2 regions of the Pseudomonas sp. P116 genome follow, and region 2 is predicted to be linked to the other one. Evidence: predicted binding sites of a transcription regulator. Region 2 holds the regulator's gene; the other holds the start of a gene.

Region 1 (4,198 bases), on a different contig from region 2:
GCATCAGGGTGTAGGCCTCTTCCTCATTGCAGTCCTTCATCTTCATCAACAGTCCCTTGGCCAGTTCGATGCGCTTGCGCTCCGCCAGTTGCTGGTCGCGGGCGTGCAACTGCGCACGCAACGCCTGATCACTTTCAAAGCGCGCCATTGCCACATCGAGAATCGGCTGCAAGCGTTGTGCGTGAATGCCTTCGACGATGTAGGCACTGACCCCTGACTTGATCGCCTGACGCATCACGCCGGGGTCATGTTCGTCGGTAAACATCACGATCGGGCGTGGCTGGTCGCGGCTGACCAGCACCACTTGCTCCATTACATCGCGGCTCGGTGACTCGGTATCGATCAGGATGACGTCCGGGCGCACCGTTTCGACGCGTGCGGGCAGGTCGATGGTCAGGCCAGACTCGTCAATTACCTCGAAACCGGCCTCGGTCAGAGCGGCTTTCAGGCGTCCGACTTTTTTCGCTGTGTCGTTGATCAGCAGAATGCGCAGCATGTTGGCGGTCTCCTGTCAGCGGCGGGCGAGAAGGGGAGCGTCGTCGCTCAGAGCGTGCAGCTTGAAGCTGCGCGCATAACCGGCCGGATCGCTGCCGTCCCAGACCTTGCCGTCGAGCAACTGACTGCTGCGCATGTCCGTGCCCCACGCGGCAACGCCGACAGCGGTCGCCGCGTCGCGATAGAGGCCCAATTGCTGGACCTGACGCGCCACGGCGAGGTAATCCGGGTCTTCGCGCAGCAAACCCCAGCGGCGGAACTGGGTCATGAACCACATGCCGTCGGAGAGATACGGCAGATTGACTTCGCCATTGCCGTGAAAGCGCAAGGCGTGGGGATCCTGCCAGCGATTACCGAGGCCGTCGGCGTAGTCGCCGAGAAAGCGCGGTTCGATGCACGAAACCGGCGCGTCGAGATAATCCGGGGCGCTGAGTAATTGCGCGGTGCTGCGGCGATTTTCCGGGCTTTCTTCGATGAATCGGCTGGCTTCGAGGATCGCCATCACCAGCGCGCGCGCGGTGTTCGGGTATTGCTCGACGAAGGCGCGGGTGCAGCCGAGGACTTTTTCCGGGTGATCGGGCCAGATGGTCTGGCTGGTGGCCAGCGTAAAGCCGAGATCCTGCTGCACCGCGCTGGCGGCCCACGGTTCGCCGACGCAAAAGCCGTCGATTCGTCCCGCTTGCAGGTGCGCAACCATTTGCGGCGGCGGCACCACCACGCTGTCGACATCCTGTAACGGATGAATGCCCTGGCTCGCCAGCCAGTAATAAAGCCACATCGCGTGTGTGCCGGTCGGGAAGGTCTGGGCGAAAGTCAGTTTTGCGCGGGATTGGTGCACGTGGCGATCCAGCGCTTCAGGACTGCTCACGCCGAGGCTTTGCAGGCCGTGGGACAGGTTGAGGCTCTGACCGTTTTGGTTGAGGCCCATCAACACGGCCATGTCGGTGGATGCGACGCCGCCGATGCCCAAATGCACGGCGTAGATCAAACCGTACAGGCTGTGGGCGGCATCGAGTTCGCCGCTGACCAGTTTGTCGCGCAGGTTGGCCCATGAAGTCTGGCGCTTGAGGTTCAGGGTCAGGCCATAAGGTTGAGCGAAACCCTGAGTGGCGGCCACCACTACCGAGGCGCAATCGCTCAGGGCCATGAAACCAAGGTTGATCGCAGTCTTTTCCGGAGCATCGCTGCCGTTGACCCAGGCCAGCGGCCCGACGGAGGGTTCATTCATCGCATGCACCTGCAAAAGCCGCCTTCAAAAAAAACGCCGCCACCGGTTTTGCGCAGGCAAAACCCCATGACGACGCCATTGTCCCGGCCCGTACGCCGTCATTGGCGGGCGGGCTGATGGCAAGCAGGGTGCAAGGCATATGCCAGTCGCGTCGATTTGCGCGTGCGCCTCGCGCGGTGGGTCGATGCCCGGCTATAATCGCCGCCTCTTTTCGCCGCCCGAGTCATCGCCGCCCATGTACACCCTGGCCCGTCAGCTGTTGTTCAAACTTTCCCCGGAAACCTCCCACGATCTGTCGCTGGATCTGATCGGCGCGGGTGGGCGTTTGGGCCTCAACGGTCTGCTGTGCAAGGCGCCAGCGAAGGTGCCGGTGACGGTCATGGGCCTGGAGTTCCCCAATCCGGTGGGTCTGGCGGCGGGTCTGGACAAGAACGGCGCGGCCATCGACGGCTTCGCGCAGTTGGGTTTCGGTTTTGTCGAAATCGGCACCGTGACCCCGCGTCCACAACCGGGCAACCCGAAACCACGGATTTTCCGCCTGCCGGAAGCCGAGGCGATCATCAATCGCATGGGCTTCAACAATCTGGGTGTGGATAACCTGCTGACGCGGGTAGCAGCGGCCAAGTACAAGGGCGTGCTGGGGATTAACATCGGCAAGAACTTCGATACCCCGGTTGAACGCGCGGTTGACGATTACCTGATCTGCCTGGACAAAGTCTACGCCCACGCCAGTTACATCACCGTCAACGTCAGTTCGCCGAACACCCCGGGCCTGCGCAGCTTGCAGTTCGGCGATTCGCTCAAGCAGTTGCTGGCTGACCTGGCCACTCGTCGCGCCGAACTGGCGCTGCGCCATGGCAAGCATGTGCCGCTGGCGATCAAGATTGCCCCGGACATGACCGACGAAGAAACCGCGCAGGTCGCGCAAGCGCTGATCGAAACCGGGATGGACGCGGTCATTGCCACCAACACCACGCTGAGCCGTGTAGGCGTTGAAGGCATGGAGCATGGTGACGAGGCGGGCGGCCTGTCCGGTGCGCCAGTGCGTGACAAGAGCACCCACACCGTGAAAGTGCTGGCGGCTGAGTTGGCTGGGCGTTTGCCGATCATTGCGGCGGGCGGGATTACTGAAGGCAAGCATGCTGCTGAGAAGATCACTGCGGGTGCCAGTCTGGTGCAGATTTACTCGGGCTTCATCTATAAAGGCCCGGCGCTGATTCGTGAATCCGTCGACGCCATCGCCGCCCTGCGCAAATAACCCAGGCTGTCCCGGTCAATGCAGGAGCTGCCGAAGGCTGCGATCTTTTGATCTTGATGTTGATTTTAAAAAAACAGGATCAAAAGATCGCAGCCTGCGGCAGCTCCTACAGGGGTAGTCGGCAGACATTCGAAAGGCAAATCGACCGGGCATAAAAAAGGGCTCCTCGAAGGAGCCCCTGGGCCGTAGCCCGCCGTCCGGGAAGGACGTGCGTGGTTAATGCGTTACAAATTCAGATTGTCGTGTCGGAATAAATGCCCTGTGTCAGCCGACGGCGTGAAGTTCGTTGAGTCTGTGGATTCCCGCAGTGCCGGTCATACCGTCCCAGTTGTCGCCGCGTCCTTCTCGCCAGCCGTTAATCCAGGCTTGGCGTACCGACGGTAGAGTAAATGGGCAAAGCTCACGGGATTTGCCACCAACGCCATATTGATATCCGCGCAAAAATGCTCTTTCCAACGGATCACGCTTAAGTCTTCTCATAGGGTGTTTCCCTCACTTGTTGACTGTATGTGTCGCGTTGACCTCAACCGAGGTCTGGCAGAAAAACTCTGCCGGGGGCGGCTCGCTGCCGGCGTGGCGAGCCAAGGTGTTGACGCCGTTGCGACGTCAACCTGTGGTCATTTCTAACCAATGAGTCACACCGATGGAATGACCGTTTTGTCATAAGGACGTAACGAAAAGGGTGCTACGGCAATAAGTAACTGCGTATTTGTTCAATGATTATTGAGCAAACCCCGGTATGATCGGCACCGCGCTGCATGATGGGGTTAATTCTTTAGTGAGAATGACCCACGTTTACACTGGGGTACTATTCGACGAAGGGTTGCTTTGAGTCATTTTGTTGCATCAACATTTTTCTCTGTCCTTGCATCTAAGCTCTTTTAACCCGAGCAGCAGGGATGGAACGGCACACCTTCGTGCCACGCGGGCGTTCTTTTAGAAAAGCGCCTGATTGAAAACCGGATCGGCAATGCGTTGCCGGTTCACATAGCCAAAGGCTCTGGAAATACCATGTCCGACCAATTCGAACTCTTCCTCACTTGCCCCAAAGGCCTTGAAGGCCTGCTCATCGAGGAAGCCGTCGGGCTTGGCCTTGAAGAAGCCCGCGAGCACACTTCCGCCGTGCGTGGCATGGCGACCATGGAAACCGCTTATCGCCTGTGCCTGTGGTCGCGCCTGGCCAACCGCGTGCTGCTGGTGCTCAAGCGCTTCCCGAT
Region 2 (4,198 bases):
GCAGCAAAGTCACCGAATCGCGTCCGCGCATCGACATGGTGATCCAGCCGAAGAAGAAAACCGAAGAGAAAAACCAGTAATGGCAACTCTGAAAGCTCAGCACCTGGCCAAGGCCTATAAAAGCCGCCAGGTCGTGCGTGACGTCAGCCTGTCGATCGACAGCGGTCAGATCGTCGGCCTGCTCGGCCCCAACGGTGCCGGCAAGACCACGTGCTTCTACATGATCGTCGGCCTGGTTCAGGCTGATCAGGGCCGTGTGCTGATCGATGATCTGGACGTCAGCCACCAGCCAATGCACGGTCGTGCAAAGGCCGGTATCGGCTATCTGCCGCAAGAAGCGTCGATCTTCCGCAAACTGTCGGTAGCCGACAACATCATGGCCATCCTCGAGACCCGTCAGGAACTCGACAAGGCCGGTCGTCGCAAGGAGCTGGAAAGCCTGCTGCAGGAATTCCACATCAGCCACATCCGCGACAACCTCGGCATGAGCCTGTCCGGTGGTGAACGCCGCCGGGTGGAAATCGCCCGCGCGCTGGCGACTGCGCCGAAATTCATCCTGCTCGACGAACCGTTCGCCGGTGTCGATCCGATTTCGGTCGGCGACATCAAGCAAATCATCCACCATCTCAAAGCCAAGGGCATCGGTGTTCTGATCACCGACCACAACGTGCGCGAGACGCTGGATATCTGCGAAACCGCTTACATCGTCAACGACGGTCAGCTGATCGCCGAAGGTGACTCCGCTACCATCCTGGCCAACGACCTGGTCAAGGAAGTGTATCTGGGCCACGAGTTCCGCCTGTAAGCGTAAAGGTGCCCGGTGAGCCGCCCGGGCGCTGTATCGGTTCAAGCAGAATTTAATACGCTTTAATTGTTACAGCGCTCTAGGCAAACACTTCAGTTTCAGGCATATAATTTGCTTAAGTTTGGCGCTTCGGCGCCCTGTAGTGGATGGCGCATCGCGCCGGCGAATAAGGTGTTAAGCCCCTGCCATGAAACCATCGCTAGTCTTGAGAATGGGCCAGCAGCTGACGATGACACCGCAGCTGCAACAGGCTATCCGTCTGCTCCAATTGTCGACCCTGGACCTGCAACAGGAAATTCAGGAGGCTCTGGAATCCAATCCGATGCTCGAACGCCAGGAAGAAGGCGAAGACTTCGACAACACCGACCCCCTGGCTGACAACGCCGAACAGAAGCCCAACACCGATATCCAGGAACCCTCCTATCAGGAAACCGCCCCGACGGTGGATAACCTCGAGGAAGGCGACTGGAGCGAGCGCATCCCCAACGAACTACCGGTCGACACTGCCTGGGAAGACGTCTACCAGACCAGCGCCAGCAGCCTGCCGAGCAGCGATGATGACGAGTGGGACTTCACCACGCGCACTTCAGTGGGCGAAAGCCTGCAAAGCCATCTGCTTTGGCAACTGAATCTCGCACCGATGTCCGACACCGATCGACTGATCGCCGTGACCCTGATCGATTGCATCAACAATCAGGGCTACCTGGACGAAACCCTCGACGAGATTCTCGAAGCGTTTGATCCGGAACTGGACATCGAACTGGACGAGATCGAAGCTGTTCTGCACCGCATCCAGCAGTTTGAACCCGCCGGCATCGGCGCGCGCAATCTCAGCGAATGCCTGCTGCTGCAATTGCGCCAGCTATCGGCCAAGACGCCTTGGCTGGCTGAAGCGAAACGTCTGGTCAGCGATTACATCGACTTGCTCGGCAGCCGCGATTACAGCCAGTTGATGCGCCGCATGAAGCTCAAGGAGGATGAGCTGCGCCAGGTTATCGAACTGGTACAGAGCCTCAATCCACGGCCGGGCTCGCAGATCGAATCGACGGAAGCCGAATACGTCGTTCCGGACGTCATTGTGCGCAAGGACAATGAACGCTGGCTGGTCGAGCTGAATCAGGAGTCGGTACCTCGTCTGCGCGTCAACGCTCAGTACGCAGGCTTTGTGCGTCGCGCCGATACCAGCGCCGACAATACGTTCATGCGCAATCAGTTGCAGGAAGCCCGCTGGTTCATCAAGAGCCTGCAAAGCCGCAACGAAACCCTGATGAAAGTGGCCACCCAGATCGTCGAGCATCAGCGCGGCTTTCTGGAATATGGCGACGAAGCCATGAAGCCGCTGGTGTTGCATGACATCGCCGAGGCGGTTGGCATGCACGAGTCGACCATTTCCCGGGTGACCACGCAGAAATTCATGCATACCCCACGCGGTATTTATGAACTGAAATACTTTTTCTCCAGCCACGTCAGCACCTCCGAGGGCGGCGAATGCTCGTCCACGGCGATCCGCGCGATCATCAAAAAACTGGTTGCCGCGGAAAATCAGAAAAAGCCGTTGAGTGACAGCAAGATCGCTGGTTTACTGGAGGCACAAGGCATTCAGGTGGCTCGCCGCACCGTCGCCAAGTACCGCGAATCCCTCGGGATCGCGCCTTCGAGCGAACGCAAGCGGTTGATGTAAGCCACGTTACAGCGTTCCAGTGGCAGGCTTTTCGGCCTGCCGCTTTATGCACTGGCAACGAAGGAGAAGCTGTATGCAAGTCAACATCAGTGGACACCAACTGGAAGTGACCGAACCTCTGCGCGACTACATCAATGAGAAACTTCAACGATTAGAGCGCCATTTCGACAAGATCACCAACGTGCAAGTCACGATGTGCGTCGAAAAGCTTAAGCAGAAAATCGAAGCCACCTTGCATATACCCGGCAGTGAAGTGGTCGCCAACGCAGAACATACCGATATGTATGCCGCGATCGACGCCTTGACCGACAAGCTGGACAAACAACTCAAAAAGCATAAGGAAAAGACCCAGAGCCTGCTCCAGGGCGCGACCGGTCGATAACCCCCTACCCCATGATCCGACTTGAAAGTATCCTGACCCCCGGCCGTTCCCTCGTGAACGTGCCGGGCGGCAGTAAAAAGAAAGCCCTCGAACAGATTGCCAACCTGATCGCCCGTGAAGTGCCGGATCTGGAGATGCAAGATGTCTTCGAGGCTCTGATTGCCCGTGAAAAACTCGGTTCTACCGGTTTTGGCAACGGCATCGCCATTCCTCACTGTCGCCTCAAGGGTTGCCAGTCGCCGATCAGTGCCCTGATGCACCTTGAAGCCCCTATCGATTTCGACGCCATTGATGGTGCGCCGGTTGACCTGCTGTTTGTACTGCTGGTCCCCGAAGCTGCCACCGATGCGCATCTGGAGTTGCTCCGCCAGATCGCCAGCATGCTGGATCGCAAGGATGTGCGCGATAAACTGCGCAGCGCTTCAAGCAATGAAGCCTTGTACCAGGTTGTTGTGGACGAGCAGAGCGGGCAGTAATCATGCGCTTGATCATCGTCAGTGGCCGTTCCGGCTCGGGTAAAAGTACCGCGCTCAATGTTCTTGAGGACAACGGTTACTATTGCATCGACAATCTGCCGGCAGGCTTGCTGCCGGAACTGGCTGAGCGCGCGCTGATTCACACTGAACTGGCGCAACCGCTGGTGGCGGTGTCGATCGATGCGCGCAACCTGCCAAGTCATCTCTCGCGTTTTCCCGAACTGCTTGAAGAAGTGCGCAGCCGCCATATCCAGTGCGATGTGTTGTATCTGGATGCCGACGAAGAAACCCTGCTCAAGCGTTTTTCGGAAACCCGTCGACGCCACCCGCTGAGCAACGCCAATCGTTCGCTGGCCGAGGCGATCCAGGATGAAACAGCCCTGCTGGGACCCATCGCCGATCTGGCCGATCTGAAGATCAATACCACCAATCTGAACCTGTACCAGTTGCGCGACACCATCAAGCTGCGCTTGCTGAGTCAGCCGGAACCGGGCACGGCATTTCTGGTTGAGTCATTCGGCTTCAAACGCGGCATGCCGGTGGATGCGGACTTGGTGTTTGACGTGCGCTGCCTGCCTAATCCTTACTGGAAGCCAGAGCTGCGTGCGCAATCGGGGCTCGATGAGCCGGTGGCCGAATACCTGGCAGCGCAGCCCGAGGTTGAAGAAATGTTCCAAGACATTTTCAGCTACCTGCACAAATGGCTGCCCCGCTTCGCTGCGAGCAATCGCGCCTACGTTACTGTTGCCATTGGCTGCACCGGCGGGCACCACCGCTCCGTCTACCTGACCGAACGCCTGGGTCAGGCCCTGCAGAAAACTCTGAAGAACGTCCAGGTTCGCCACCGCGACCTC

Evidence for each region. Region 2 encodes sigma-54, which starts transcription at its own class of promoters, with help from an activator protein. Its sites were predicted from a motif close to ANTGGCATNNANNTTGCTNT; they were not measured.
Region 1: ICA15_RS02305 (CmpA/NrtA family ABC transporter substrate-binding protein) is a predicted target of sigma-54. The motif match lies at 1,851-1,870, and genes of this name have one in related genera.

Annotation. Positions count from the first base shown of each region.
Region 1 is NZ_JACVHB010000001.1:458,979-463,176, reverse strand. It holds gene ICA15_RS02310 (ANTAR domain-containing response regulator) at 1-496, opposite strand, end outside; gene ICA15_RS02305 (CmpA/NrtA family ABC transporter substrate-binding protein) at 512-1,723, opposite strand; gene ICA15_RS02300 (quinone-dependent dihydroorotate dehydrogenase) at 1,959-2,981, shown strand; gene rmf (ribosome modulation factor) at 3,246-3,461, opposite strand; gene rlmKL (bifunctional 23S rRNA (guanine(2069)-N(7))-methyltransferase RlmK/23S rRNA (guanine(2445)-N(2))-methyltransferase RlmL) at 3,993-4,198, shown strand, end outside.
Region 2 is NZ_JACVHB010000006.1:200,382-204,579, reverse strand. It holds gene lptA (lipopolysaccharide transport periplasmic protein LptA) at 1-80, shown strand, start outside; gene lptB (LPS export ABC transporter ATP-binding protein) at 80-805, shown strand; gene ICA15_RS21040 (RNA polymerase factor sigma-54) at 993-2,486, shown strand; gene hpf (ribosome hibernation-promoting factor, HPF/YfiA family) at 2,560-2,868, shown strand; gene ptsN (PTS IIA-like nitrogen regulatory protein PtsN) at 2,880-3,344, shown strand; gene rapZ (RNase adapter RapZ) at 3,347-4,198, shown strand, end outside.